Regions from separate parts of the Agrobacterium sp. K11 genome, predicted to be linked through region 1. Evidence: predicted binding sites of a transcription regulator. Region 1 holds the regulator's gene; each other region holds the start of a gene.

The links. The regulator PhoB, encoded in region 1, activates phosphate uptake and scavenging genes when phosphate is short. The targets are predictions, from matches to a motif close to TGTCATNNANCTGTCAT.
Region 2: the regulator PhoB is predicted to act here: its motif matches at 2,512-2,528, upstream of AC5SEO_RS22820 (DUF47 domain-containing protein).
Region 3: the regulator PhoB is predicted to act here: its motif matches at 3,217-3,233, upstream of phnC (phosphonate ABC transporter ATP-binding protein).
Region 4: the regulator PhoB is predicted to act here: its motif matches at 2,724-2,740, upstream of AC5SEO_RS13785 (esterase-like activity of phytase family protein).

Annotation. Positions count from the first base shown of each region.
Region 1 covers NZ_JCAHRB010000003.1:552,013-559,699, forward strand. Annotated here, with positions in the region: gene AC5SEO_RS07875 (aspartate aminotransferase family protein) at 1-974, opposite strand, end outside; gene AC5SEO_RS07880 (GcrA family cell cycle regulator) at 1,405-1,938, shown strand; gene phoB (phosphate regulon transcriptional regulator PhoB) at 2,238-2,921, opposite strand; gene phoU (phosphate signaling complex protein PhoU) at 2,953-3,678, opposite strand; gene pstB (phosphate ABC transporter ATP-binding protein PstB) at 3,777-4,592, opposite strand; gene pstA (phosphate ABC transporter permease PstA) at 4,607-5,929, opposite strand; gene pstC (phosphate ABC transporter permease subunit PstC) at 5,926-7,410, opposite strand; gene AC5SEO_RS07910 (substrate-binding domain-containing protein) at 7,685-7,687, opposite strand, start outside.
Region 2 covers NZ_JCAHRB010000013.1:39,004-46,690, reverse strand. Annotated here, with positions in the region: gene AC5SEO_RS22830 (efflux RND transporter permease subunit) at 1-1,895, shown strand, start outside; gene AC5SEO_RS22825 (NUDIX hydrolase) at 1,917-2,459, opposite strand; gene AC5SEO_RS22820 (DUF47 domain-containing protein) at 2,573-3,217, shown strand; gene AC5SEO_RS22815 (inorganic phosphate transporter) at 3,217-4,221, shown strand; gene ku (non-homologous end joining protein Ku) at 4,319-5,110, shown strand; gene ligD (DNA ligase D) at 5,114-7,606, opposite strand; gene ku (non-homologous end joining protein Ku) at 7,610-7,687, opposite strand, start outside.
Region 3 covers NZ_JCAHRB010000003.1:790,000-797,686, reverse strand. Annotated here, with positions in the region: gene phnE (phosphonate ABC transporter, permease protein PhnE) at 1-251, opposite strand, end outside; gene phnE (phosphonate ABC transporter, permease protein PhnE) at 251-1,237, opposite strand; gene phnD (phosphonate ABC transporter substrate-binding protein) at 1,307-2,212, opposite strand; gene phnC (phosphonate ABC transporter ATP-binding protein) at 2,298-3,158, opposite strand; gene AC5SEO_RS09090 (transferase hexapeptide repeat family protein) at 3,395-4,012, opposite strand; gene phnL (phosphonate C-P lyase system protein PhnL) at 4,009-4,716, opposite strand; gene phnK (phosphonate C-P lyase system protein PhnK) at 4,721-5,497, opposite strand; gene AC5SEO_RS09075 (alpha-D-ribose 1-methylphosphonate 5-phosphate C-P-lyase PhnJ) at 5,494-6,396, opposite strand; gene AC5SEO_RS09070 (hypothetical protein) at 6,433-6,528, shown strand; gene AC5SEO_RS09065 (carbon-phosphorus lyase complex subunit) at 6,530-7,639, opposite strand; gene phnH (phosphonate C-P lyase system protein PhnH) at 7,641-7,687, opposite strand, start outside.
Region 4 covers NZ_JCAHRB010000007.1:903-8,589, forward strand. Annotated here, with positions in the region: gene AC5SEO_RS13780 (hypothetical protein) at 123-263, shown strand; gene AC5SEO_RS13785 (esterase-like activity of phytase family protein) at 472-2,670, opposite strand; gene hupB (DNA-binding protein HupB) at 3,029-3,304, opposite strand; gene lon (endopeptidase La) at 3,593-6,010, opposite strand; gene clpX (ATP-dependent Clp protease ATP-binding subunit ClpX) at 6,423-7,687, opposite strand, start outside.

The sequences.
Region 1 (7,687 bases):
TCGATCACGTCAGGATAACGGTCCTTGAGCGAGGCCAGACCCTGCCGGAAGACCAGCGCGACGTCACGGACCTTCTCGAGAAAACCTTCGGAGAGAACGACGTCAAGCACGGCATTGCCGACTGCCATGGCCAGCGGGTTGCCGCCATAGGTGGTGCCATGTACGCCCGCCGTCATGCCGGAAGCGGCATCTGCCGTGGCAAGGCATGCGCCGAGCGGGAAACCGCCACCGATACCCTTGGCGACCGCCATGATATCGGGCGCAACACCGGTATGTTCATAAGCAAACAGCTTGCCTGTGCGGCCGACACCCGTCTGGACCTCATCGAAAATCAGCAGCAGGCCGTGCTCGTCGCACAATCCGCGCAGAATTTGCAGGAATTCCTTGCTGGGCGAGCGAATGCCGCCCTCGCCCTGGATGGGCTCGATCAGAAGTGCTGCAGTCTCAGCCGTGATGACGGCCTTGAGGGCATCGACATCACCGAACGGAACCTGATCGAAACCTTCGACCTTGGGACCGAAACCTTCGAGGTATTTCTGCTGGCCACCCGCGGCGATCGTCGCCAGTGTACGGCCATGGAAAGCGCCTTCGAAGGACACGATGCGGAACTTCTCCGGATGGCCCTTGGTATAGTGATAACGGCGGGCGGTCTTGATGGCGCATTCCAGGGCTTCCGCGCCTGAATTTGTGAAGAATACCTTGTCCGCGAAAGTCGCTTCCGTCAGGCGCCTGGCGAGTTTTTCCTGTCCCGGTACTTCATAAAGGTTCGAGACGTGCCAGACCTTCTCGGCCTGCGTCTTGATCGCATCAACGAGGTGAGGATGGGCGTGGCCCAGCGAGTTGACAGCAACACCGGCCGCAAAATCCAGATATCGCTCGCCGCTTTCCGTGAACAGCCATACACCCTCACCGCGCTCGAAGCGCAAGGGGGCTCTTGAAAACGTATCAAACAATGGCGCGCCGGCTTCGGCCATGGCTGTATCACTCCTTGCGCAGATGCGCTGTCAAACTGTTGTCAATAGGCTTGCGGGGTTATCCCTCGCCTGAAAATCAAAATGCCGCCTTGCGGCGGCAGGGGCACTATTGTCACTTCGTTTGCCGATGTCAACAAAAGTCAGCGTTTCCCGGGCTTCTCAAGCACTAGTATGCGGCGGCGGGCCAGCCCCAAGGTGTTGCCTTTCAGACTCAATACGCCAGCAAGTTGGGGAAAACCGGAAAATCGATTCCAGATGATTCCCGCGACTCTTGCCACGGAGTCGGGCTGGCACTAGGTTAATCGCTAATTACTAGACTGCATTGCGGCGGAACTAGTCACCGAAAATCAGGCGGAAACCACGCTTGCGGCATGCGCGCGAGACGGAGAGGGATTCTGCCGAAAATACACGCGACAAGCGGAGAAGCGGCATGAACTGGACAGACGAACGAGTCGAAAAGCTCAAGAAATTGTGGTCCGAGGGCCTTAGCGCCAGCCAGATTGCAGCGCAGCTGGGCGGCGTCAGCCGTAATGCCGTGATCGGCAAGGTCCATCGTCTCAATCTGCCGGGACGCGTCAAGGCTGGCGGTCCAGTGACTTCGGCACGCTCCGCGCCGAAGCGCACCGCTGCCCCTGCCCCGCGTGCGACGACTTTCGCAGGTCGCGTCAACGCGGCACCGGCACGCATCCTCACCCGTTCGAACGCGGCAACGGCGCTGCACGAGGAGATCGATATCGAGACCGCGCAGGTTCTCGATTACGTTCCTTCCAAGAACGTTGTCACGCCGATTTCCCGTCGCCTGACGCTGACGGAACTGACCGAGCGCACCTGCAAATGGCCGGTTGGCGATCCGCTGAAGGACGACTTCCATTTCTGCGGTTGTGAAGCGCTGGAATCTTCGCCCTATTGCAAGTTCCATGCGAAACTCGCCTACCAGCCGGTGAGCGAGCGCCGCAAGGCTTGAGTGTTGCGGCACGCATTCAGCACTCAAAAATTACGGGCCTTCGGGCCCGTTTTTTTATGACAAAAATAAAGCCGCTTTCTGGGCGGCTTGATGGCAGGCCTCACCCTTTCCCCTTACTATCGGGCGTGACCCTTCAATCCGGATTTCAACGCGCCGCCGATCTCCTCCGGTCAAAACGGACAATGGCATCGAGTTTGGCGGATATTCATATTGAAAAAGCCCGAAATCGTTTCAGATTTCGGGCTTCCTGATTTTTTGGTGCACTACTTCGCCAGCGAAACTATCTGGTTCCGCATCGCTCAGGCTTCCATCGAATATCCCGCACCACGCACCGTGCGGATGACATCCTGCATGTGCGAGAAATTCAGGGCCTTGCGCAGACGTCCGACATGCACATCGACAGTACGCTCGTCGACATAGATATCATGACCCCAGACGCCATCCAGCAATTGCGAGCGGGAAAACACCCGACCCGGCGACGTCATCAGGAATTCCAGCAAGCGGAATTCCGTCGGGCCGAGGCGCACTTCGCGGCTTTTGCGGTGAACGCGATGGGTCTCGCGGTCCAGTTCGATATCGCCGCATTTGAGCACCGACGACAGAACCTCCGGACGGGCCCGGCGCAACATGGCCTTGACCCGGGCCATGAGTTCCGGCGTCGAGAACGGCTTGACGACATAATCGTCAGCGCCGGTAGCGAGACCGCGAACCCGTTCGCTCTCTTCGCCACGCGCCGTCAGCATGATGATGGGCAGGCGTTCTGTTTCCGGCCGCATTCTCAAGCGCCGGCACAGTTCGATACCGGAGACACCGGGCAACATCCAGTCCAGGATGAGAAGATCCGGAATGCGCTCCTGCAGCCTGATTTCCGCCTCATCGCCACGGGGTATCGTGTCGACGTCGTATCCCTCAGCCTCGAGATTGTAACGAAGCAGGACGCTCAGCGCTTCCTCGTCTTCCACAACTGCAATCTTGGGCACCATATGCTGAACTCCGCAAGCTTCTGCTTGTCTGTTACTCGGTCACCGAACCAAGCGTGTTGGAACTGTCGTCCTTCGGACGCTCGCCCTCCGGCTGGCTGCCAGTGGTCATGTAATAGATCGTCTCTGCGATATTCGTCGCATGATCGCCGATACGCTCGATGTTCTTGGCGCAGAACAGAAGATGCGTGCAGGTGGTGATGTTGCGCGGGTCTTCCATCATGTAGGTCAGAAGCTCCCGGAAGAGCGACGTGTACATGGCATCGATTTCCTCGTCGCGTTCACGGATCGCATTGGCCTTTTCGGCGGAACGCGTGGAATAGACGTCGAGGACTTCCTTGAGCTGCACCAGCGCCAGGTCGGACAGATGCTCGATGCCGCGGGCGAGCTTGCGCGGAACGCCGGTGCCGGCGACAGCGATAACGCGCTTGGCCGTGTTCTTGCCAAGATCGCCGACGCGTTCGAGATCGGCGGCGATACGCAGGGTGCCGATGATCTCGCGAAGGTCTGCCGCCATCGGCTGACGCTTGGCGATGGTTACAATCGCCTTGTCGCCGATTTCGCGCTCAGCATGGTCGAGAATGGTATCGTCCGAAATGACTTTCTGCGCGAGCGCAGCATCAGAATTGACGAGTGCGCGCACGGCGTCACCGCACATCTGCTCGGCAAGACCGCCCATTTCGGCGATGCGGCGCGTCAGAAACTTCAGTTCGTCGTCATAGGCAGACAGGATATGCGAATGGGTCGTTGTCTGTGTCATGGTCTATTCCTCCGGCTTGGCCTGCATGCGCGTGCCCAACAGCGGGGCACGGCAGAGGCACCAGTCTTGTACGGTTACGATAAAGCACCGGCCGGGGATCAGCCGAAGCGGCCCATGATGTAGTCCTGCGTGCGCTGGTCGTCCGGATTGGTGAACATCTTGTCGGTTTCGTTTTCTTCGACAAGATGACCAAGATGGAACATGGCCGTACGCTGGGAAACGCGCGCCGCCTGCTGCATGGAGTGCGTGACGATGACGATGGTGTAGTTGGTGCGCAGTTCGTGGATGAGTTCCTCGACCTTCGCAGTCGCGATCGGATCCAACGCCGAGCACGGCTCGTCCATCAGGATCACTTCCGGGCTAACGGCAACCGCGCGTGCGATGCACAGACGCTGCTGCTGGCCACCGGAGAGACCCGTGCCGGATTCCAGCAAACGATCCTTCACCTCGTTCCAGAGACCCGCTTTCTGCAGGCTATGCTCGACGATCTGGTCCATATCCGCCTTGTTGCGGGCGAGACCGTGGATACGCGGGCCGTAGGCGATGTTCTCATAAATCGTCTTCGGAAACGGGTTCGGCTTCTGGAACACCATGCCGACGCGGGCACGCAGTTCCACGACGTCGATCTGCTGATCGTAGATATCGTCGGTATCGAGCGTGATCTTGCCGGTGACCCGGCAACCGTCGATCGTGTCGTTCATGCGGTTCAAGGTGCGCAGGAAAGTGGATTTACCGCAACCGGACGGGCCGATAAGTGCAGTCACCGTGTTTTCGCGGACATTGAGGTTCACGTCGTAAAGCGCGCGCTTTTCGCCGTAAAAAACCGAAACATCCTTGCCGATCATCTTGTATGAGACTTCATTCATTTTCTTGTCCAGCGCCTTTTCAACTGCTGCTTCCGACAACATGTTCATTGCTCTAGCTCCCTCTACCAGCGCCGCTCAAAGCGGCGACGCAACAGGATTGCGCCAACATTCATGAGAATGAGGAACAGAAGCAGGATGATGATAGCGCCAGATGTCCGTTCGACAAAGGCACGCTCAGCTTCGTTCGCCCACATGTAAATCTGCACCGGCAGGGCCGTGGACGGATCCATAGGCGTTGTCGGATAGTTCGCGACGAATGCCACCATGCCGATCAGAAGCAGCGGCGCCGTCTCGCCCAGTGCGTGGGCGAGACCGATGATGGTGCCGGTCAGAATGCCAGGCATTGCCAGCGGCAGGACGTGATGGAAAATCGTCTGCATCTTGGAAGCGCCAAGACCGAGTGCGGCGGCGCGGATCGACGGCGGCACGGCCTTCAATGCAGCGCGGGTGGCGATGATGATTGTCGGCAGGGTCATCAGCGTCAGGACGAGGCCGCCGACCAGCGAGGCCGAGCGTGGAAAGCCCATGAAGTTGATGAAGACGGAGAGACCGAGCAGACCGTAAACAATGGAGGGAACAGCCGCCAGATTGTTGATGTTGACCTCGATAAGGTCCGTCAAACGGTTCTTGGGGGCAAATTCCTCCAGATAGATGGAGGCCGCAACACCGATCGGCAGCGACAGCACTAGCACGATCAGCATCATGTAGAACGAGCCGATCAGCGCAACACCAACACCCGCGGCTTCCGGACGGCTCGAAGCGCCGTTGACGAAGATGCCGGTATTGAAATGCTTGCCAAGCTGTCCGCTTTCCACGAGCTGGTTCATCCAGCCGAGCTGCTGGTTCGAGATACGGCGGTTTGCTTCATCCCCCGACATGTCGACCTGGCCCTTGAAGGCGCTGTCGACATCACCCGACGCCAGAAGCGTGACGCTGCGCGTGGTGCCGATGACGGACGGATCGGCGACGACGATATCACGCAACTGGGTGCGTACGCTGTCGGAGATCATGACGTTGACGGCGCGAAGACCGGCCTTATCCGTCGGCGCGACGCCGAGAACCTTGGCCACTGCATCACGGGCGAGGACGGGGTAGTTGGCCGTCATCAGCTTTGCCGGATTGGTTGCGCGCTCGTTCTTTGGATCGATGATCAGTTCGGAAAACTCGACCGGAACGGTGATCATCGTCTGCTGGAAGGCGGTGTGACCCTTGGATACGACCGACCAGAGCAGCAGAAAGAGGAATATGAGGCCGAACGAGATTGCTGCCAATCCATAGGCGCGGAAGCGGCGTTCAGCTGCATAGCGACGCTTGATGCCGATATCACGGCGCGTGGCCTTGTTCACGGCGGCAGCACCGGCCGCCGGAGAAACGATGTCGGTCATTCATATTGCTCCCGGTATTTGCGCACGATGTAAAGCGCGTAGATATTCAGGCAAAGCGTGATTGCAAAAAGAGTTATGCCCAGCGCGAAGGCCACCAGCGTTTGCGGCGAGGTAAACTCAAGGTCACCCGTCAGCTGGCTGACAATCTTGACCGTCACTGTTGTCATGGGTTCGAAGGGGTTGAGCTGCAGGCGGGCAGCGACACCAGCCGCAAGAACCACGATCATGGTCTCGCCGATCGCACGCGACGCCGTCATCAGCACGGCGCCGACGATGCCGGGAAGAGCGGCGGGAAGGATGACCTTCTTGATGGTTTCAGAGCGCGTGGCGCCGAGACCGAGAGAGCCATCGCGCAGCGAACGCGGCACGGCGGTGATGATGTCGTCAGACAGCGACGAAACATAAGGGATCAGCATGATGCCCATGACGAAGCCGGCGGTGATGACGCTCTGCGCCTGGATGAAGTTGGCGTAGTTGCCTGTCGCAAGACCGCTGATCTGCGTGGAAATGTCTCGCAGGAAAGGACCAACGGTCGTCAGCGCGAAGAAGCCGTAGACGATTGTCGGGATGCCCGCGAGCACCTCGAGCAGCGGCTTTACAATCGAGCGAAGGCGCGGCGTCGCATATTCCGACATATAGATCGCCGAAAACAGCCCGACCGGAACGGCGACCAGCATGGCGACGAAACCAATATAGAGCGTGCCGGCGAGCAGCGGGATCAGGCCGAACTGGCCGGAAGAGTCAGTCGCACCGGCAGCGGCAAAACGCGGATCCCATACCGTTCCGAAGAAGAACTGGTGCGCCGGAACCATGGTGAAGAACTGGATCGCTTCTGAAAGCATCGAAAGGACGATGCCGATGGTCGTCAGGATGGCGATGGACGACGCGACGACCAGAGCCGCGAGAATGACCCGCTCCACCCTGTTGCGCGCCCGAAAACGCGGCGCGATTGAACGCAGTGCATAAGCGGCACCGGCGAATGCGGCCAGCAGCACGGTGGCGATCATGCCCAGGCGGCTGGTGGAGGTCATCGCATTCAGCGTCTGGGCGGCATCGACCATGAAACGCTGGGGTTCGCCGGCAATTGCCACGCCCTTCGATGCCAGAAGCGATCTTACCGCAGCCGTATCCGCATCAACCTTTGCGGTTTCTTCCGGCGTCAGACGCTGAAGACCGCGGGCGATGGACGTTACCATGCCGTAGGTGAGGCTCTGCTGCGCTTCGGATTGGGAGCGCACATCTTCGGGAAATTCGCCACGCACCGCAGAGGTAACGATCAGCGGGCTGATAACAAGCCAGATACAGAGAATGAGCGCTGCGGGCAGCACCGCCCAGACGACAGCGTAGGAACCGTGATAACCGGCACGGGAATGCATGCTGGAGGGACGCCCACCAGACAAAGCAACGGCGCGGCGGCTGCCGAGCAGATAACTGCCGATGCCGATCAACACCAGTATCAGCAAAAGGATCGATGTGTTCATTAGAGTTCCCTCGTCGTGCCTCAAGAGCACGGTGCGATATCGGGCAAATCAAAAAGTCATCAAAACGAGACCGCTGGACCATCCAGAGATGCTTGCCGCCTGACTGTAACAAAGTCTGGCAAGCGTCAAGGTTGATACATCCTATCCATCTGTAATCCATCAACAATTATGTGGACGGCGATGGATGGGAACTGTCAACCGGAGACAGCCGCCTTAAGCACAACGGTACTGGAGCGGAGAGAGGGGTGCGGCAGGCCGCACCCCTCCTTGTTTATTA
Region 2 (7,687 bases), on a different contig from region 1:
AATCCCATATCCGCGCAGCACTCGACGGCACGAACGAAATAGGACTTGCGGTTATCGCGACAACGGCAACAATCGTGGCGGTCTTCCTGCCCGTCGCTTTCATGGACGGCATCGTCGGTCGGTTCTTCTATGAATTCGGCATCACCGTTTCAGCTGCCGTGCTGATCTCGCTTTTCGTCGCCTTCACGCTCGATCCGATGCTGTCGAGCGTCTGGTACGATCCGGATGCGCAACCCAACGCCCGGCGTGGGCCGGTGGGCCGGCTGATCGTCCGTTTCGATCACGGCTTCGAATGGCTCGCCGATCAATATCGGCATGTGATCGGCTGGACATTGCACCACCGGCTCGTCACCCTGCTCGTCACATCAGGGATTTTTGTCGGCAGCCTGCTCATGGTGCCGTTGGTCGGTGCGGAATTCGTCCCGAATACGGATGAAGGCCGCTTCCAGATCAACGTCACGGCACCGGTCGGCTCCTCGCTGGATTACACCACGGCGAAGGTGCGGCAGGTCGAGAAGGCACTCCAGGAATTCCCGGAGGTCGAGATGCTCTATTCCACCGTCAATACCGGCGGCACCGTCGGTAAACATCGCGCCGCCGTTCTGGTGGGACTGGTGCCGCTGGAGATGCGCACCCGAACTCCGGTCACGCTGGCCGATCCGATACGCAAACGCCTGTCGGCCATATCGGGCATAGAGGTCGCGATCCTGCAAAACGGCCTCGGCGGTGGCGAAAGCCCCGTCCAGCTCAGCATTCTTGGTGACGACCGGGCGATCCTCGAGAAGATCGCCGACGGTCTGATGGAAGACATGAAAAAAATCCCCGGCCTCGTGGATGTGACCTCGAGCACCCGCGACGTGACCTCCATCCTTTCGGTACGCCTGAAACGCGAGGCGGCAAGCGATCTCGGCATTTCCCGATCCGATCTTGCCGCAGCGCTCTCGCCGCTCATCGCCGGTGAGGACGTGTCGAAATGGACGGATGCGGGTGGTAACAGCTACGACATCGTCGTGCGCCTGCCCGGCGAGCGGCGTGCCGACACGACGAGGATTAGCGAGTTGATGATCGCCACCAGCCGCACGGCATCCAACGGCTCGCCCCTGATGGTACGTCTGGATCAGGTCGCCGATATCACCACCGTGGAAGCACCCGCCGAAATCCGCCGCATCGACAATCGCCGCGAGGTGCTGGTTTCGGCCAACATATCCGGACGAGCGCTTGGCGAAGTGACAGATGTGTTGAAAACCCTTACCGCCGCCCGCGACATGCCGGACGGCTACCGTATCCGCTTCGGCGGCGACGCCGAAACCATGGAGGAGACGGTTGGCCACATGGTCACCGCGCTCTCAATGGCGGTCATCTTCATCTACATCGTGCTCGCCTCGCAATTCGGCAGCTTCCTGCAACCGCTCGCCATCATGGCGTCGCTGCCGCTGTCTCTCATCGGCGTCCTCGTCGGGCTCTTGGTTGCCGGCAGCACGATCAACATGTTCTCGCTGATCGGCTTCATCATGCTGATGGGCCTCGTTACAAAGAACGGCATCCTGCTTGTCGATTTCGCCAACCGCGAAAGGAAGCGTGGACTTTCGCTCAACGAAGCGCTGGCGAGCGCCGGCATCATCCGCTTCCGCCCGATAATCATGACGACGCTTGCGATGATTTTCGGCATGATTCCGCTCGGTCTAGCTGTTGGCGGTGGCGGGGCGCAGCGCGCGCCGATGGCGCACGCAGTAATCGGCGGCCTCATCAGCTCCACCCTGCTCACCCTGATCGTCGTGCCGACAATCCTGTCTTACATCGACAGCATCACCCAGCGTTTCGCCCGCCTGCTACCGAAGGCGCCGGACGAGATGGGGGAGACGGGATCGACCGAACGACCAGCATCACCATCCTAGGTTCGATGGTGGCGTTTGCCGTCAGGACTTTTCCTCGGCCAGGCGTTTCCTCTTCCCCCTCGGGCGGAAGTCGACCAGAAGCGATTTCAGTTCGATTTCCCGGACGCGCCTTGCTGCCTCGTCCGGGCGAACCCATTCCAGAAGGCGTTCGCCGCGCTCCTTGAAACTCGTTTCCTCCCCTGTGATCTCGATCTGGAAGACATCGACAACGCAGGGAACGACATCGCCATTGTCGAGCATCTTGAGATAGGTGTAGCGGCCAACGGCGTCCTTCCTCACGCGGCCACGAACGCCCGCTTCCTCCCACGCCTCGATCGCGGCAGCCTCATGCGGTTTCTTGCGTTTCATCGGCCAGCCGCGCGGAATGATCCAGCGTGCGCTGGTGCGGGAGGTGACGACGAGGATTTCGATCTCTTCTCCGCTTCCGGTATAACGGAAGCATAAGGCGGCATATTGCTGCCGGAAAGAGCCGGTGAACAGCTTATCAGGAACAGCAGCAAGTTGCTGGAGCAATGTCAGGGAACGCGCCGGACGGGCTTTCCGGCTTTTCTTCATGGATTTCATATCCGTTGATACTGCCGATTTTCCGGGTTGCATCAATGCCCCGCGTGCATTTATGACAGTTTTATGACAATCACCCCCCACAACTAATAAAGCGCCATTGAGGGCCAATTCGCATGATGAGCATTTTTCGCAAGCTGATGCCGCGCGAGGACCGTTTCTTCGACATGTTTAGCAAACATTCGGAAACGGTCGTCAAAGCCGCCGCAGCTCTGGACCAACTTCTCAGCGGCGTCGACGTCGAGAAAAACTGCGACCTTATCGTCGCCCTCGAAGACCAGGCGGATGATATTACCCGCGACGTTCTGCTTGCGGTGCGCCGCAGCTTCATAACGCCCTTTGATCGTGGCGATATCAAGGACCTCATCCAGTCCATGGATGACGCCATCGACATGATGCACAAGACCGTTAAGACGATCCGGCTGTTCGAGCAAACCGAATTCGACCCGCTGATGCGCGAGATGGGCCACGAGATCGTGCGTGCGGCAAGCCTCGTCGCCGAAGCTATTCCGCTTCTGGAAAAGGTTGGCACCAATGCCCAGCGCCTGTCAGTGATTGCCGAAGAGGTTACCCGCGTCGAAGGGCGCTCCGACGAGCTTCATGACCAGGGCCTGAAGGACCTCTTCCGGCGCCATGGTGCGACCGGCAATGCCATGGCCTATATGATCGGCAGCGAGATCTACGGCGAACTCGAAAAGGTCGTCGACCGCTTCGAGGACGTGGCGAACGAGATCAGCGGCATCGTTATCGAGAACGTCTGATGGATGTCGCGCTTGCACTGCCGCTGCTTGTCAGCCTTATCGCCATCGCGCTGTTCTTCGATTTTCTGAACGGTCTCCACGACGCCGCAAATTCCATCGCCACCATCGTTTCCACCCGTGTATTGCGCCCGCAATATGCGGTGGCATGGGCGGCCTTCTTCAATTTCATCGCCTTCCTGTTCTTCGGCCTGCATGTGGCCGAAACGCTCGGCACCGGCATCATCGATCCGGCCATCGTCTCCCCGCAGGTCATCTTCGCGGCATTGATGGGCGCCATCGTCTGGAATATCGTCACCTGGATTTTCGGCATTCCCTCCAGCTCGTCACATGCCTTGATCGGCGGTCTCGTCGGTGCGGGCTTTGCGAAGGTCGGTTTCAATTCCATCGTCTGGTCGGGTCTTCTGAAAACCGTGGGCGCGATCTTCATGTCGCCGGCCATCGGCTTTTTCCTGGCACTGCTGCTGGTGCTTGCCGTCTCCTGGCTGTTCGTCCGCCAGACGCCCTTCGCCGTGGATCGCACCTTCCGCATCATGCAGTTCATTTCCGCCTCGCTCTATTCGCTCGGCCACGGCGGCAATGACGCACAGAAGACCATGGGCATCATCGCTGTGCTGCTGTTCAGCCAGGGGCATCTTGGAGAGAGCTTCTACGTGCCGTTCTGGGTGGTGATCTCGTGCCAGTCGGCCATGGCGCTCGGTACGCTTTTCGGCGGCTGGCGCATCGTGCACACTATGGGTTCGAAAATCACCAGGCTGAACCCGATGCAGGGGTTCTGCGCCGAAACCGGCGGTGCGCTGACACTTTTTGGCGCGACGTGGCTCGGCATTCCGGTGTCCACCACCCATACGATCACCGGCGCCATCATCGGCGTCGGTGCCGCGCGTCGCGTCTCGGCGGTGCGTTGGGGCCTTGCGGGCAATATCGTCATTGCCTGGGTCGTGACCATGCCGGCCGCTGCCCTGATATCCGCATCTGTCTATGGTCTTACATCGTTGTTCGGCTGAGACAGAGTCCCGCCCTCTCTGCCAAAGCTCCCGGAACAAAAGCCACCCTGTGGTTGTTAATCCGGGAGACAACAGGCGACAAGGCGGATCGCGGATCATGGCACGGCAGGTTTTCTGGAAGGGCTATCTGAAGCTGTCGCTGGTGACGGCCGCAGTTTCGCTGACGCCTGCCACGACCGAAAGCAACAAATACCGCTTCCACGTTCTCAACCGCAAAACCGGCAATCGCGTCGAAAGCCGCTATGTCGACAGCGTTACCCACAAGCCGGTGGCCGCAAAGAACCAGGTGAAGGGTTTTCCCCGCGCCGAAGACAATTATGTGTTGCTGGAGGATGACGAGATCGATGCGGTCGCGCTCGAAAGCACCCGCACCATCGACATCCAGACCTTCGTACCCACAGGTTCTATCGACTGGATATGGTACGACCGGCCGCACTTCCTGCGCCCGGAAGACAAGATCGGCACGGAAGCCTTCAGCGTGATCCGGGAAGCCATGCGGGCAAACGGCGTTGTCGGCATTGCGCGGCTTGTTCTCTATCGCCGCGAAAGAGCGGTTCTGCTGGAACCGTCAGGCAAGGGCATCATTCTGTGGACCCTGCACTATGGCGAGGAAGTGCGCGAAAGCATCGACGCGCTGGATCCGAAGATGAAATTCGAAAAGCCGCTGCTGGACGCGATGGAAAAACGCATCGGCAAACAGATGACGGGATGGAAACCGGCGCTGGTGCAGGATCCGATCCAGAAAAAGATCAGCGCTTTGCTAAAAACCAAGAGCAAGACCGTATCTTCCCCGGAAAAGAAGACCGGCACGAAAACCCGGACCGGCGGCAATGTCATCAACATCATGGATGCCTTGAAGAAAAGCCTTGCCTCGGACAAGAAAGGCTGACGCTCATCGGGCCTTTTTCGGCAGGGGTCGCGCGGCAGCGAAAAAGCCGTCCCATGGATCCTTCTTCAGGGCAGAAAGGCGCGCGCCGATATTGCTGACCGTGAAGTGTGCCGGACCTATCTCATCTGAGAGTTCCGCCCATTCGATTGGCGCTGAAATGGCGGCTCCGGGTCGGGCACGTGTCGAATAGGGCGCAACAGCCGTATTGCCCCTGCCATTACGCAGATAGTCGAGGAAGATGCGGCCTTGGCGTTTCGCTTTGGTTGCCACCGCAAGATATTTCTCCGGCTCCGCCTTGGCCATGTCATCCGCCATGGTCTTTGCAAAGGCCTTCAAGGCCGGCCATCCCGCTTCCGGTTTCAAGGGTGCCACGACATGCAACCCCTTGCCGCCGGAGGTTTTCACGAAAGCGGCCAGACCGGCATCTTCGAAACGCCGCTTCAGTTCCAGTGCCGCGCCGATTACCTCCTGCCATGACACGTCCTCGCCGGGGTCTATATCCATGGTGATCATGTCAGGCTTTTCCCAGTTCGCGGTTGTCGCCCCCCATGGGTGAATTTCAAGCGCAGCGGACTGGACCAGGGCCATCATGCCATCGAAATCCGTAATCCTGATAAGCGGTTCCCCGCCCTTGTCCTTCGGATCCTTGATCTGTTCTATCGCCTTGTTCACACCGCGCCAGGCGTGTTTCTGGAAGAAGCGCTGACCATCGATCCCTTCAGGACAACGCAGCAGCGCCAGAGGCCGGTTAACGACAAAGGGGGCCATATAGCGCCAGACCTGGGTGTAATAATCGGCAAGCCCTTCCTTGGTCACGCCATCGTCCGGCCAATAAAGCCGTTCCGGATGGGTGAACTTGATCTTTGACTGCGGCGTCCCTTGTTCCGACACTGCTTTATCCTCGCGTTCGATTTCACCCACCGGCTTGTCTTCCCGCAAGCCGCGGAATGATGCATGGCGCAGATTGCCATCTACGGACCAGGCACGAAACTCCACTTCTGCAACCAGTTCCGGCTTGACGTAATGCAGGTCGCGGCGCGCAAGTGCCGTGAGCTTTTCGCCGAACGGGCTATCATCGATGCCGAGCGGTTTCAGGCGGCCAAGCAGCATTTCGGCAATGTCAGCGGTATAGCCGGTGCCGACGCGGCCGACATGACGCAGCTTGCCTTCCTCACAAACGCCGAGCGCCAGTGAGCCGATGGCATGGTCCGACGCGGAGGAAAGCGTATAGCCGCCGATAACGAATTCCTGCCGCATCGAGCACTTGGATTTCACCCAGTTACCCTTGCGGCCCGAGACGTATTTGCTGTCCTTGACCTTGGAGATAACGCCTTCGAGGCTGAGGCGGCAGGCATGATCGAGAACAAGCCCGCCACTTTCCTCGAAATGTTCGCTGTAGCGAAGATGTGGGTTGCTGGCGGGCAGCAGCTTTTCCAGTAGCGCCTTGCGATCCGTCAGCGCCGCCCCGCGCAAATCCGTGCCATCCAGATATAGGAGATCGAACGCATAAAAAACGAAGCGGTCGCTGCGCCCTTCGCTCAAGTCCTGCTGCAAGGCTGAGAAATCCGAGGCGCCGCTGTCCCGTTCCACCACGATTTCGCCGTCGATCATCAGCGTTTCGGCCGGCAGCGACTTGAGCGCTCCCGCCACGGCATCGCCGAACTTTTCGGTCCAGTCCAGTCCGCTACGGGTCAGAAGCTGGAGTTTGCCGTGGTCGATACGGACCTGCAGGCGATAGCCGTCGAACTTGATCTCATGCAGCCAGCGGGAGCCTTCCGGTGGCTTGGGTTTCAGCGTCGCAAGTGCCGGCGGCACGAAGGATGGGAGCGCCTGTTTGCGGCCACCTTTCGGCAGGGCATGCGCCTGTTTTTTGCCCGAGGAAGAACTAACGGTCTTTTTCGATACGGGCTTCGAATTCCAGGTGTCCTTCGGCTTGGCGGCAACTTCTTCAACACTTCGGCCAGTCTTCACGGATTCCGGCCGCTCCTCCAGAATATCGGCGCCGCCATCATGCCTTGCCTCTTCGTCGTCGCCCTTGATCAGCAGCCAGTTTTCACGGCTTTCACCGGGCTTTCCATGCATACGCACAAGATGCCAGCGGCCTTTAAGCTTTTCGCCCTCCAGTTCAAATTCGAGATGGCCTTTGCGGTAGCCTTTCTTCGCGTCGCCAATCGGGCGCCAGACACCACGATCCCAAAGAATGACGGTGCCGCCGCCATATTGACCTTTCGGGATTACGCCTTCGAAGTCACCGTAGCTTAGAGGGTGGTCCTCGACGTGCACCGCAAGGCGCTTGTCCTCAGGGTCAAGGCTCGGCCCGCGGGTTACCGCCCAGCTTTTAAGGACGCCGTCCATCTCCAGCCGGAAATCGTAATGCAGCCGGCGGGCATCGTGCTTCTGTATGACGAAACTCGATCCCTGCGCATCGACCTTGTCGCCCTTCGGCTCCGGCGTCTTGTCGAAACTGCGCTTGGCGTTATAGCTCTGCAAACCCATGGATCAGCTCGCTTTCCGGGAGGATTTGCGCCCCGCACCAGCGGTAGATTTTCCGCTGTCGCCGTCACCGGCGCTGCGGCG
Region 3 (7,687 bases), 240 kb from region 1:
TCGAAACGAAGGCGTGGCTGGGCCCGCCAGGAATACCAGTCCTGAATGTAGCTCGAAGCGCGATCCCATCGGCCCTGCATGAAAGCGGGGCCGACATTGAAGAAGAAAAAGCAGGCGGTGAGATAGACGAGGACGGCGACAATACCGGTCAGCAAGCCGTATCGCTGCATGAATCCGCGATTGAAAATTGCGGGATGTGCGGCCGTCAGCCTCTCGCGGTCTGCGGTATTGAGAATGAAGCTGGACGACATCAGGCCGCTCCCCGTCCGAATTCGAAGGATTGATGGCCGATCAGCCTGCGGCGCAACCAGCTTGAAAACTGGTCTACGGCGATGATGGTGATCAGCAGCAGGATGATGATGGCATAGGTCTTGGAGGCGTGATCGTTACCGATCGACAGCCGGAAGACCTCGCCAATGCCGCCACCACCAACGGCGCCGATGATGGTCGAGGCGCGTACGTTGATTTCGGCACGCAGCAATGCATAGGACACGAAATTGGGCAGGACCTGCGGCACGATGGCAAAGCGCACTCGCTCCAGCCAGTTGGCACCCGCGGCACGCAGCCCTTCATCCGCCTTCATGTCGGCATTTTCCACGACTTCGAAGAATAGCTTCCCCAGAGCCCCGATGGTGTGCACGGAAATCGCGATGATCGCCGCGATCGGCCCGATCGATAAGATGGCAGTCAGCAATCCCGCGACGACGATCTCCGGAAAGGCGCGCAGGATCTCCATTACCCGGCGTACCACCCAGCGCACGAGGCCGGCACCGATAAGGTTGGTGGAGGCAAAGAAGCACAGCACAAATGCGAAGGTCGTGCCTATTATCGTCGAGACCAGCGCGATGTTGAGCGTGATGATCAGCTGATAGATGAAATGCGGTATGTAGAAACCGTTGGTGATGTAAACGCGATCCGCGACATAGTTGTATTTCAGCGAACCGTTGTCATAGGGCGACGGCAGGTCGAACATCGCCCGGAAGACCTCGAGCGGGCTATCCGGCACGAATGTTTTCATGAAGTCGAAAAAATATGGCAGGCGCTCGAAGAACTTGCCCGAATTGGCCTCATTGGCGAAATTCAGTGAGGCGGCAAGGACGATGAGGAAGATAACGAGCGACATAACGGTATAAATCCGCCGTGTCCTAAGCTGCTGTTGATAATGACGCATCACCGTTCGGGACGATGCGCTCAATCCCTCGGGCGTGAGGGTACCATGTTGCAGTGTGGTCGCCATGCCGCTTTCCTTTATTGGCAAAAGCGGCGGTGCCGCAAGGCACCGTCGCTTCCGGATATGATCTGAGGATCAGCCGCCGATAACGGACTTACGAGCGTCGATGATCGTCTGGTAGAAAGCCGGGTCGACCTTGATGTAGGCAGTGTTCTTGCCCTGGGTGTAACCCTGGAAGCAGGCGAGATCCTTCTTCGGCAGTTCCATGAAGAAGTCTTCGACCTTCTGCTTCATGCTGTCACCGATCTTGTTCGCAACGAGAAGCGGACCGTTCGGGATCAGCGGGGACTTCCAGACCTGAACGATATCGTCCATGTCGAGGTTGCCCTTCTTGACCATCTGGTGAAGGTTGCCGCCGGAGTAGCCTTCTTCCCACTTGCCGACGCCCGAACCGAATGTCGTGCCGACGTCGAACTTTTTGTCGAGAACGGCGAGAACGAGGTTCTCATGGCCGCCGCCGAAGCCGGTTTCGGAGAAATATTCCTTGACCGGAACGCCGGTTTCCTTCGGGATCGATACGTTCGGGACGAGGAAGCCCGAGGTGGAGTCAGGGTCGGCGAAGCCGATCTTCTTGCCCTTGGCGTCAGCCAGAGACTTGATGCCGCTGTCCTTGCGGGCAACCATGATCGTGTAGTAGCCGCTGGAACCGTCAGAGCCGGTATAGGTCAGGATCGGATCGACGGCCTTGGGATCGGCAATGGCGATCTTGGCGTAGGAAGAAGCGCCCATGGATGCAATGTCGATGGTGCCGCCGAGCAGGCCCTGGATAACGCCGTTATAGTCCGGCGACGGGAAAACCTGAACTTCGGAAACGCCGGTTGCAGCCTTGAGGCCATCCGCAACGCACTTCGTGTTGCGGATCTGGTCGGCTTCATTTTCCGAACCGTCGAGGCCGATACGCAGGACCTTGACGTCCTGAGCCATGGCCGAACCGGCCAGAACGCCAAGGGCGACTGCCGAAAGAAGGATTTTCTTCAACATGGACTTTCTCCTGTTTCCCGGCGAGCCGGAGTTTGTTGTGAAGTATCGGCCCTTGACGCGGGCGCAAACGATGCTGAGCGGTTCCTCAGAGCCCGGCGAGAGCCAGCGGTTCGGGACCGGCAGATTGCTGAACCGGACGCGCGGCAAGCTGCGCGCCGGGAATATTGATGCTGGTCGAGGTCATGGTCTCGTCGATGCCGGCGCCGTGTGAATCCGTGCCGTAAATCTCGGTGACCGCCGCCGCCGTCAGTTCGGCGGGTGTTCCGTCGAAAACGACTCGACCCTGCGACATGCCGATAATGCGTTCGCAATAATTGCGCGCCGTATCCAGCGTATGCAGATTCGTTATGACGGTGATGCCTTCACGCTCGTTGATGTCGCGCAGGGCGTCCATGACGATCTTGGCGTTCAGGGGATCGAGAGAGGCGATCGGCTCGTCGGCGAGAATCATCTTCGGAGACTGCATTAGTGCCCGGGCGATAGCGACGCGCTGCTGCTGGCCGCCGGAAAGCGTGCCCGCCGCCTGCATGGCTACGTGCTCGATGCCGAGCCGCTCGAGGGCGGCAATCGCCATCAGGCGCTCTTCATCCGTGAAGATGTTGAACAGGCTGAGCACGGTCGAACGGTGGTTCAGGCGGCCGAGCATGACATTGGTGAGCACGTCGAGACGCGGCACCAGATTGAACTGCTGGAAGATCATCGCGCAGTCGCGCTGCCAGTTGCGCAGGGCGGCACCCTTCAGCGAAGAGACTTCCGTGTCGTTGAAGTGAATGGAACCCGAGGAGGGATCGACGAGGCGGTTGATCATGCGCAGCAGCGTTGACTTTCCTGCGCCAGAACGTCCAATCACGCCAACCATCTGGCCTTGCGGAATTTCCACATTCACGGAATCGACCGCAGTGTGGTTGCCGAAACGGCGCGTGACTTGCTTCAGGTGAAAGCTCATTTCCCCGTCCAATCTTCTTCTGATGGGGTTCGACCTAACAGCGGTGCGTGAAGCGTGAATGTCAGTTTGATGAAGAAAATATTACAGAATGCGCAGATAAGGCGTGCGCGTGGTCGCCTGCGAACCTTTTAGTAGTCGTGCCACCGGATTGAGGCCGGCGGGTGTCTCGCAGACATTGTTAGGGAGACCCCGGAGCATGACCCCGGAATCTGCAGTTTCTTCGGTGTGGGGCGATTTTACCCGGCGTATTTCGCCACGAAATCCTCGGCGGCGAGGGTGCGGAAATCGTCCAGTGCGCCGCGCAGCGTTGCGTGGTCCCAGTCCCACCATTTGAGATCGTCCATGCGCTGGCCAAGGTCCGCCGGGAAGCGGTTCCTGATCAGCCGGGCGGGTACGCCGCCGACGATGGTATAGGGCGCAACGTCTTTCGACACGACCGCACCGGCCCCGATTACCGCACCGTTTCCGATTGTGACGCCAGGCAGGATGGTCGCGCCATGGCCGATCCAGACATCGTGGCCGATCACCACGCGCTTGGCGCGGCGGGCGGCGAAGAAGTCATTTTCATCATCGGCGTCGTCCCAATAATTGCGGGCACGGTAGGTGAAATGGTGAAGTGTGGCGCGCGACATCGGATGATTGGTCGCGTTGATGCGGACGGATGCGGCGATGTTGACGAATTTGCCGATGGTGGCGCACCAGATCGCACCGTCCTGCATGACATAGGAATAGTCGCCCATCTCCACTTCCTCGATGCGGCAGCGTTCCGAAATTTCGGTATAGCGGCCGATCGATGAATTGGTGACACGGGCACTTTCGTGGACAACAGGTTCGAGACCGACCTTCACACTCATGCCGCTGCCTTCCGGGGGGAGAATTGCGAGACATCCAGAACGCGATCGGCCACGGCTTCCCGCACTTCCTCGTCATGGAAAATACCGAGCAAGGCCGTCCCTTTGCGCTTCTTTTCCGCGATCATCTCCACGACCACCCGTCGGTTGGCGGCATCCAGGGATGCGGTCGGTTCATCGAGAAGCAGGATCGCGTGATCGGTGATGAAACCGCGTGCGATGTTGACGCGCTGCTGCTCGCCGCCGGAAAAGGTTGCTGGCGGCAGCGACCACAGTTCCCGCGGCAGGTTGAGTTTCGAAAGCAGAACGGCGGCCTGCTCGCGGGCCTCTTCCGCGGCAACCTTGCGCGCAAAAAGTGGCTCGGCGACGACGTCGATCGCCGGAACGCGCGGCACGGTGCGCAGAAACTGGCTGACATACCCGATGGTGCGATGGCGAATCTCGAGGATGGTGCGCGGCGAGGCGCTGCCCATGTCAATGACCTGATCCTCGTGGCGGATGAGGATCTGGCCGCTGTCGATGGCATAATTGCCATAGAGCATTTTCAGGATCGAGCTTTTGCCGATGCCGGATGGGCCGCCGAGCACGACACATTCTCCGCCGGACACGGAGAAACTGACATCGCGGACAACAGGCAGTTCGATGCCATCGCGAAGATGCATGGTGAAGCTTTTGAAGACTTCCGAAACGATGAGGGGTGTCGGCATGGCGTCAAACCTGCAAAATGGAGGAAACAAGCAATTGCGTGTAGGGTTCGCGCGGATCATCCAGCACCCGGTCTGTCAGACCGTGTTCGATGACGTCACCACCCTTCATCACCATCATGCGATGGGAAAGCAGCCGCGCGACCGCCAGATCATGGGTGACGACGATAACGGCGAGGCCGAGATCGTTGACGAGACCACGCACGAGATCGAGCAGGCGTGCCTGCACCGAGACATCGAGGCCGCCGGTCGGTTCGTCCATGAAGACGAGGCGCGGTGAGGTCACCAGGTTGCGGGCAATCTGCAGACGCTGACGCATGCCGCCGGAAAAGGCGCGTGGCTGGTCGTCAATGCGGTCTGTGCCGATTTCCACCCGCTCCAGCCACTCGCTGGCTGATTGCCGGATATTGCCGTAATGCCGGTTACCGACAGCCATAAGCCGCTCGCCGACATTGGCGCCCGCCGAAACCGCCATGCGCAGTCCATCCGCTGGGTTCTGGTGCACGAAACCCCAGTCTGTCCGCATCAGGAAACGCCGTTCGGCCTCGCCCATATGATAGAGGTCTCGCACCGAGCCATCGCGCATGCGATATTCCACGCTGCCAGCCGTCGGCACGAGCCGTGTGGAAATGCAGTTGAGAAGCGTGGTCTTGCCGGAGCCGGATTCGCCGACGATTGCCAGAACCTCGCCCGGATAAAGCTCGAAGGAGACGTTGCGGCAACCGGCGCGGTCGCCGTAATATTTCGAAACGTCCCTGACTTTCAGAAGCGGTGCGTCGCTCATTCTGCGGCCTCCTTCACATCCGCCAGCAAATGGCCCTTGTGGCCATGGGCGCGGCGGTCTTCGCAATGGTCGGTATCGGAGCAGACGAACATCCGCCCGCCCTTGTCGTCCAGCACCACCTCGTCCAGATAGACATTCTCCCCGCCGCACAGCGCGCAGGGCTTGTCGAAGCTCTGGATTTCAAACGGATGGTCCTCGAAATCCAGGCTGACGACATCCGTGTAGGGTGGCACGGCATAGATGCGCTTTTCGCGACCGGCCCCGAACAATTGCAGGGCGTCCGACAGGTGCATTTTCGGATTGTCGAACTTCGGGGTTGGCGAGGGGTCCATCACATAGCGCCCTGCAACCTTCACCGGATAGGCATAGGTGGTGGAGATACGGCCGTTGCGGGCGATGTCCTCATAAAGCTTGACGTGCATCAGGCCGTATTCCTCCAGCGCATGCATGACGCGGGTTTCGGTCTCACGCGGCTCGAGGAACCGCAAGGGTTCAGGAATGGGAACCTGATAGACAAGGACCTGCCCCGAATGCAGTTCTTCTTCGGGAATGCGGTGCCGCGTCTGGATGATGGTTGCATCCTTGGTGCGGGTGGTGACGGCGACATCAGCGACCTTCTGGAAGAAGGCGCGGATGGAAACGGCGTTGGTTGTGTCGTCGGCGCCCTGGTCGATAACCTTCAGGACATCGTCTGGACCGAGGATGGCGGCGGTCACCTGCACGCCGCCGGTGCCCCAGCCGTAAGGCATGGGCATTTCACGGGAAGCGAAGGGAACCTGATAACCGGGAATGGCAATTGCCTTCAGGATCGCCCGGCGGATCATCCGCTTGGTCTGTTCGTCCAGATAGGCGAAGTTGTAGGCAGCCAGCCCGTCGTCGAATGAAACTTCTTTAAGCATTGCGCGTTAACCTTGCGAAAAAAGGAGTACAAGCTCATGGAGATTGGAATTCTTGCAGCCGTGTTCTTTGCCGCTTTTGCAGCATTGACCGTCTTTTGCGCCTATTGGTTCGGCGAGCAGCACAGTCGCTGATTTATTCGGCGGCATCGCTCATCCATTCCCCGGCATCGGTGTCGGTCGCGTCGAAATCGGCGCGCATTTTGCGCACCAGGCCCAGTTCGGCCTGAAAATCCACGTAGTGCGGCAATTTCAGATGTTCGACAAAGCCCGTCGCCTGCACATTGTCGGCGTGCGAGATGACGAATTCCTCGTCCTGCGCCGGGGCAACCACATCCTCACCGAATTCAGCGGCGCGTAGCGCCCGGTCGACCAGTGACATGGCCATCGCCTTGCGCTCGCTCTGGCCGAACACCAGACCGTAACCGCGGGTGAATTGCGGAGGTGCCTTGGCAGAACCCTTGAACTGGTTGACCATCTGGCATTCGGTGACCTTGATGTCTCCGAGCGAGACAGCAAAACCGAGCTCCGGCACATCCAGTTCGACCTCCACCTCGCCGATTCGGATTTCACCGACGAACGGGTGTGTGCGGCCGTAACCGCGCTGCGTCGAATAGGCGAGCGCCAGAAGAAAGCCCTCGTCGCCGCGTGCAAGCGATTGCAGGCGCAGGTCGCGCGCCATCGGAAACTCTATTGGTTCGCGTGTCAGATCGCCGGCAACATGGTCGTCCGGCATGTCGCCGTCACTTTCGATCAAGCCTTCTTCGGCGAGAATGTCGGATACGCGCATGACGTATTCTGTCTCGCCTTCACGGATGGCAGGGATCTCGACAGCTCCGTCCTCCAGCAGCGAGGGATCGAGCAGGCGGTGGGTGTAATCGAAGGTCGGTCCCAGCAATTGCCCGCCCGGCAAATCCTTGTAGGTTGCCGAAACGCGCCGTTGGACCGTCATCTTCGCAGTATCCACGGGAACAGAATAGCCGAAACGGGGCAGGGTCGTGCGGTAGGCGCGCAGCAGGAAAATCGCTTCTATCATGTCGCCGCGAGACTGCTTGACGGCAAGGGCGGCCAGCGACTGGTCGTAAAGCGAAGCCTCCGCCATGACCCGGTCAACGGCGAGCGAAAGCTGCGAAACGATCTGCGCCACCGTCATGGCGGGCAGGTCGCGGTCTCCGCGCCGCTTGTCGGCCAGAAGCCGGTGGGCGTTGGCGATGGCGGTTTCCCCGCCTTTGACAGCAACATACATCTTATGCCTCCACGGGTTGAATGCGCGTCCTGCGCGGCAGGCAGACGA
Region 4 (7,687 bases), on a different contig from region 1:
ATTCATACAGGCCGGCTCCAATAGGTGTGCCACCCCGCAACATACCGAAAAATAAGCAGATTCAGACTTTTTAAAGAGATTTCATGCATTGTTTTCGAGCCGTTTCATGATGAACGGTATAAATGATGGATGAAACCATGTCGGTCGACGCGTTTGTAACACTCGCGCTTATTGCGCTGCCTGTTTATATTTTTTTCCGCTGGGTCCAGCAGGACTCGGAAAAAGACAGCACTCCCAAAAGCAAGAATTCCATGGGGCGGTGAGCTCTAGCGATCTGGTCCACTGCACATTCATGGAAGTCCTCCGGATAACACCCTCGATTATGCGATAGCGACGCGACCATGCCGGTTTTAACGGCTGGTATGCGACTCATCGTGGGGAATCGGCATTCCCCGGATCGGGGTTTCTTCCGCCGCACAAAAAAGCCGGGCTATGCCCGGCTTTTCTCACTTGCGATTCTATTCGGACCGATCAGTTGATCGCCTTTAGATCAACGGTAAAGAACAGCGTTTCGCCGGAAGATCCGTCGACGCCGTCATTGTCAGTGACGACATAGGCCGTTCCTGCCTTGCCGAAGGTGAAGCCTTCCAGCTTGTCAACGGTATAGCCATTCGTCTGGGCCTTGAGGTCCGGCAGGAAATCATGTGCTTCCTGCTTGGCCACCAGCGGCAGTTCGCCACCGATCTTGCCCGGCTTCAGGTCAGCGATCGCGACGCGGTAAAGCTTCTTGATCTTTGCCTTGTCACCGACCTGATTGTCGCGCTCGACGATATAGACATAGTCGCCCTGTGCGGTGATTTCAGAAAGGCCGACCCAGCCTGCCTCGGTCTTGTCGAGCGGGTAACGCACGGCTCCCCATTCCTTGGACTTCGGATTGTAGGAGACGAGCTTGACGAAACCCTTCTCGTCCGTGCCCCATTCGCGCTGTACGGCCATCCACAGCGTCGCGTCGTCGCCCTTGCCGATCATGGTCACGCCTTCGAAACCGAAGCGGGTTTCGCCAGCCAGCAGTTCCTTCGGCAGAGCGATCTCAGCCTTGATCTCGCCCTTGGCGCTGACATTGTAGAGTGCGTGGGGCACGAGCTTGGCACTGTCACCTTCCGAGGCCAGCCAGAAGCCGCCCTTACCGTCAAGCGTAATGCCTTCGATGTCGAGTTTCTGGGCTGCGATACCGTCGCGCTTGATGCGCAGGGCGCTGGTGATGGTGGCGGGCTTCTTCGTTGCGTCGATGGTGTAGATCGACGGCTGGTTTCCATAGACCGAGTCGGACACGGCGTAGAGGATGCCAGGCTTTTCAGCATCGCCCACCAGACCGGAGAGAGCGCCCCAGCCGATCGGTGCGCCATCAACGGTGGCGGAAGCGAGCTGCGGGTAGGCAATCTGGCCTTCTGCGCGTTCATAGATCATGACATGCGAGCGAGCGCCGCCATCTTCGACGAGATCGGCTTCGTTGGCAGTGACGAGAAGATTGCGCGACGGAATGGCGACGGCGCCTTCAGGCGAAATGCCCGAGGGCAGAAGCTGGACCAGTTCCGGTGTGCCGCCCGTATCCTTGTAGACCGCAGCGAGAGACGCGCGCTCGGCAAGAACGAAGAAGTACTTCTGACCATCGAAGGTTGCCGTCTCCAGACCTTCCGGCTCGATGCCCTTGGCCTTGGAGCGCTTTTCCGGATAGTGGCCGATGCTGGCGGCGGCGTGCTCAAGGGTGGCACCGGCTTCATAAAGAAGCTTGCCGGTCTTGTCGAAAATGGTGAAGCCGCGCGCGCCGCCCTGCCAGTCACCCTCATTGGCGATGACGATTCGGTCATTGTCCAGCCACTTCACGGCATCTGGCTCACGCTTGCGGCCTTCCTGCTTGTCGGTGAATTTGATCTGGCCGTCCGTCTTCGTGTCGACGCCTTCCAGATCAACCGTGCCGGCGGAGAAATGCGTCTTTACCGTACCGGTCTTGCCGTCGATGATGACGATGTGGTTGTTTTCCTGCAGCGTGAGCGCGATCTCGCCATTGGCATTGATCGAGACGAATTCCGGCTCCGGATCTTCCGGGGAGATTTCGGCAAGGCCGGTCACGTCGATCTTCTTCAGCGTCGCGCAGTCGGCAACGCCGTTTTTCAGACCGACCGTCACCAGATAACCGGCCGGCATCTGTGGCAGGGCGCCTTCGTTCACCTCTTCATCGCGTTCGTTTTCGATCGCGATGGCGGCGAAGGTCTTGTCCGGGGAAATTGCGACAGAATCTGGCTGGCCACCGAGATCGCAGCTCGCTTCAATCTTCTTGGTGGCGATATCGACCGTCACCAGCTTGCCGGACGGCTTGGCGCGGTTTTCGGACGTGTTGACACCGGCCAGAACCTTGGCGCCAGCAACGGCAACCGAGGTCGGTTCGCCTTCCAGCAGCAACGCGCCGCCAGCCTTGGGTGCCTTGGCGTCGGTGATGTCAACGAATCCAATGCCGCCAAGCGGGCTGTCCGAATAGATCAGCGTCTTACCGTCTTCGCTGGCGGTTACGATTTCAGCTGAAGTGACGGCCTTCGCGTCCTTGTCCGCTGGCAGGTTCTTTACGACCGGGAAAGATGCGATGCGGTTGAAAACCGGCTCGGCAGCAGCCGGAAAGGCCGCGGACGTGAGCAGAGCAGCAGTCAAAGCCATCTGAGAAAGTCGGAACGCCATTATAAATCCCCCTTGGATCCAAAAAAACACCCTATGGCTTCTGCGTCAGAGACATGACAGCGGCATGACATTTCCTGCCGGAGGAATCAAAAAGCCCGACCATGAAGGCCGGGCTTTCCTGTTCGTGCGCACATTCCGCGTATCGGAGCGCCGTGTGACCGGATAGAGGCTACACAGGCGCGCTCTCCTACTTTCAAGTACATCTTGCCGGTTCGAAAAAAGGGCTATCCGAAAAATCATTTCGAAAAGCCGCCCGGTTTACGTGCCGGCATGACGGCGTCAGGGCGTCAAAACATGTTTCCTCGTGAACCTGAAAAGCCGCCCGCCCGCCGCCGGACGTCACGGCCTTTCGGAAACCTTACGAGTTGACGGCGTCCTTCAGGCCCTTGCCTGCGGAAAACTTCGGTACGTTGCGAGCCGGGATATCGACTTCAGCACCCGTGGAAGGGTTACGACCCTTGGAGGCTTCACGACGGCTTACGGAGAAGCTGCCGAAGCCAGCGAGACGGATGTCGCCACCGCTCTTCAGTTCGTTCTGTACGGTTTCGAATACGGCATCAACAGCGGAAGCAGCATCTGCCTTCGTGAGACCAGCCTTTTCGGCAACAGCAGAGACGAGCTCGTTCTTGTTCATGTTTCCACCCCTTTCAATGGTTTGAAACGACTCAAATTAAGCCGGCGCAGAATACGTCTGTATCCGCGCGCAGCAACTCAAAAGCGCTGGAATCGCCTGAAAAACAAGGGGTCTGCGGGGTTTTTCACAAAAAAGGCCGACATTTCTGCCGGCCTTTCCCTTAAACGTGCCAATTTCGCACCAGTTCTGCGAGCATCAAAGAAGCATCGCGCCTTTCGGCATCTAACACATTGAATCTATGCACAGGTGTCGCGAAAACGGATTCTGGCTTTCACAACGACGTGGCAATCAATGTGCGATCGTCTGTCCGCCCTCGTCGACACCGTCGACAGTTGCGATAACAGGCGTTTCGATGCTGCCGTCCCACTCGATTGGCTCGGGCATGCGAAGCAGCGCGTGCTTGATGACCTCACCCATGCGAGAAACCGGGATGATCTCCATCTCGTTCTTCACATTATCAGGAATATCCGCCAGGTCCTTGGCGTTTTCTTCCGGGATGAGCACCTTCTTGATGCCGCCGCGAAGAGCCGCAAGCAGCTTTTCCTTCAGGCCGCCGATCGGCAGCACGCGACCACGAAGCGTGATCTCACCCGTCATCGCCACATCCTTGGAGACCGGGATACCGGTCATGATGGAGACGATGGCGGTTGCCATGGCAACACCGGCAGACGGTCCATCCTTCGGGGTAGCCCCTTCCGGAACGTGAACGTGAATGTCGCTCTTGTCGAAACGCGGCGGTTCGATGCCGAAGTCCACGGCGCGCGAGCGGACATAAGATGCCGCTGCCGAAATGGATTCCTTCATCACTTCCTTGAGGTTGCCGGTGACCGTCATGCGGCCCTTGCCCGGCATCATCACGCCTTCGATGGTGAGCAACTCACCGCCGACTTCCGTCCATGCCAGACCGGTGACGACACCAACCTGATCCTCACGCTCGGCCTCGCCGTGGCGGAACCGCGGAACGCCCAGATAATCCGGGACATTGGCTGCGGTGACTTCCACGGACTTGACCTTGCCCTTGATGATCTCGGTCACGGCCTTTCGCGCAAGCTTCATCAACTCGCGCTCGAAGCTGCGCACGCCCGCCTCGCGGGTGTACTGCTGGATCACGATCATCAGAGCGTCATCGCTGACCGAGAACTCTTCCGGACGCAGGGCATGTTCCTTGATCGCCTTCGGCAGCAGGTGACGCTTGGCGATTTCGCGCTTTTCGTCCTCCGTGTAACCGGCGATGCGGATCACTTCCATACGGTCCATCAGGGGACCTGGAATGTTCAGCGTGTTGGCCGTGGTCACGAACATCACGTCGGACAGGTCGTATTCCACTTCAAGATAGTGGTCCATGAAGGTGGAGTTCTGTTCCGGATCGAGCACCTCCAGCAGTGCGGAAGACGGATCGCCACGGAAATCCATGCCCATCTTGTCGATCTCGTCGAGCAGGAAGAGCGGATTGGACTTCTTGGCCTTCTTCATCGACTGAACGATCTTGCCCGGCATGGAGCCGATATAGGTACGGCGGTGACCGCGGATTTCCGCCTCATCACGCACACCACCCAGCGCCATACGCACATATTCGCGGCCGGTCGCCTTGGCGATCGACTTGGCGAGCGAAGTCTTGCCGACGCCGGGAGGACCGACGAGGCACAGGATCGGGCCACGGATCTTCGAAGCGCGAGCCTGCACGGCCAGATATTCAACGATGCGTTCCTTGACCTTGTCCAGACCGAAATGATCCTGATCGAGGACCGCCTCGGCGCTGTTGAGATCAACCTTGACCTTCGACTTCTTGCCCCAGGGCAGGCTGAGCAGCCAGTCCAGATAGTTGCGCACGACAGTCGCTTCCGCAGACATCGGGCTCATCTGGCGAAGCTTCTTCATTTCCGCCTCGGCCTTATCCTTGGCCTCCTTGGAAAGCTTGGTCTTGGCAATGCGCTCTTCCAGTTCGGCCATCTCGTCACGGCCATCCTCGCCGTCGCCGAGCTCCTTCTGGATCGCCTTCATCTGTTCGTTCAGATAATATTCGCGCTGCGTCTTCTCCATCTGGCGCTTGACGCGCGAGCGGATACGCTTCTCGACCTGAAGCACGGAAATTTCGCCTTCCATGAAGCCGAGCGCTTTTTCAAGCCGCTGCTTCACGCTGACGGTTTCCAGCATTTCCTGCTTTTCGGTGATCTTGATCGACAGGTGCGACGCAACAGTGTCGGCCAGCTTCGAATAATCGTCGATCTGGCCGGCAGCGCCGACAACCTCGGGCGAAATCTTCTTGTTGAGCTTCACATAGCTCTCGAACTCCGAAACGACGGACCGCGACAGCGCCTCGATCTCAACCGGGTCTTCCGCAGGCTCCTGCAGCGGCGTCGCAGACGCTTCGTAGAAATCCTCGCGGTCGGTATAGGCCTCGATCTGGGCGCGACCCTTGCCTTCCACAAGCACCTTCACGGTGCCGTCGGGCAGCTTCAGCAGCTGGAGAACGTTAGCGACCGTGCCGACCTTGTGGATGGCTTCCGGGGACGGATCGTCATCGCTGGCGTTGATCTGGGTAACAAGCATGATCTGCTTGTCCGAGCCCATGACCTCTTCGAGAGCGCGAATGGATTTTTCCCGCCCGACGAACAGGGGAACGATCATATGCGGGAAAACGACAATGTCGCGCAGGGGAAGTACCGGATAGATACCGCCGGATGCCGCAGACGTGATGTTCGTCATATCATTTCCTTTCATGGTCCCTTTCAGGACACTTTGCCTGACGTCTTGGGGCGTCCGGCATATTCATTTCTCGAGACTGAAAGTGGAGTTTCGGAACGCCGATTTCAAGTCACCGGAAGAGACGACCCCGCGCAACGGCACGGCCGTAAAATTCAAACAAATACAGCGCCGGCTATTACTCCCGACATTTCCGGTTATCCCACAGGATCAGGAACCGGGTCGCCGACGGTAATTCACATTTCCGTCATATCGCGCTGCAAATCAGTTTTAAGACTTTATCAGCAAAGCGCAATCCGCTCCAAACGCAAAATCGGGTTACTCCAAGTTAGCGGCAAGTTTCGCACCTGCCACAACAGAAAAGGCCCGCACGAGTGCGGGCCTTTGGAATTCATCAAAGCGTCGGATCGGTCAATCAAGCCGAAACATTGGCCTTTTCTTCCTGACGATCCGCATAGATGTAGAGCGGGCGAGCGATGCCGCTGACGACATCGTTGGAGATCACCACTTCGCGCACGCCTTCCAGCGTCGGCAGTTCGAACATGGTATCCAGAAGGATCTTTTCCATGATCGAGCGCAGACCGCGGGCACCCGTCTTGCGGGTAATCGCCCGGCGCGCAATCTCGCGCAACGCGTCCTCGTGGAAGGTCAGTTCCACATCTTCCATCTCGAAAAGACGCTGATACTGCTTGACCAGCGCGTTCTTCGGCTCGGACAGGATCTGGATCAGCGCATCCTCGTCAAGGTCCTCCAGCGTAGCCAGAACCGGCAGACGGCCGATGAATTCCGGAATAAGACCGAATTTCACCAGATCTTCCGGCTCCAGTTCGCGCAGCACCTCGCCAACGCGGCGATCGTCTTCCGCCTTGACGGTCGCACCGAAGCCAATCGAGGTCTTTTCGCCCCTGGCCGAGATGATCTTGTCCAGGCCGGCAAACGCGCCGCCGCAGATGAAGAGAATGTTGGTCGTATCCACCTGCAGGAATTCCTGCTGCGGATGCTTGCGGCCGCCCTGCGGCGGAACGGAAGCGACCGTGCCTTCCATGATCTTCAGAAGCGCCTGCTGAACGCCCTCGCCCGACACGTCACGCGTGATCGACGGGTTGTCCGACTTGCGGGAAATCTTGTCGACTTCATCGATATAGACGATGCCGCGCTGGGCGCGCTCGACATTGTAATCCGCAGCCTGCAACAGCTTCAGGATAATGTTTTCCACGTCCTCGCCGACATAACCGGCTTCGGTCAGCGTCGTTGCGTCTGCCATTGTGAAGGGAACGTCGATGATGCGGGCGAGCGTCTGGGCAAGATAGGTCTTGCCGCAACCCGTCGGACCGACGAGCATGATGTTCGACTTCGCAAGCTCGACATCGCCATTCTTGGAGGCGTGCGCGAGGCGCTTGTAATGGTTGTGAACGGCCACCGACAGGATCTTTTTCGCCTGCTTCTGGCCGATGACGTATTCGTCGAGGATCTTGATGATGTCCTGCGGGGTGGGAACACCCTCGCGCGACTTCACCATCGACGTCTTGTTCTCCTCGCGGATGATGTCCATGCACAATTCGACGCATTCATCGCAGATGAATACCGTCGGTCCGGCAATGAGTTTCCGGACTTCGTGCTGGCTCTTGCCGCAGAATGAACAATAGAGTGTATTCTTAGAGTCGCCGCCGTTGCTGCCGC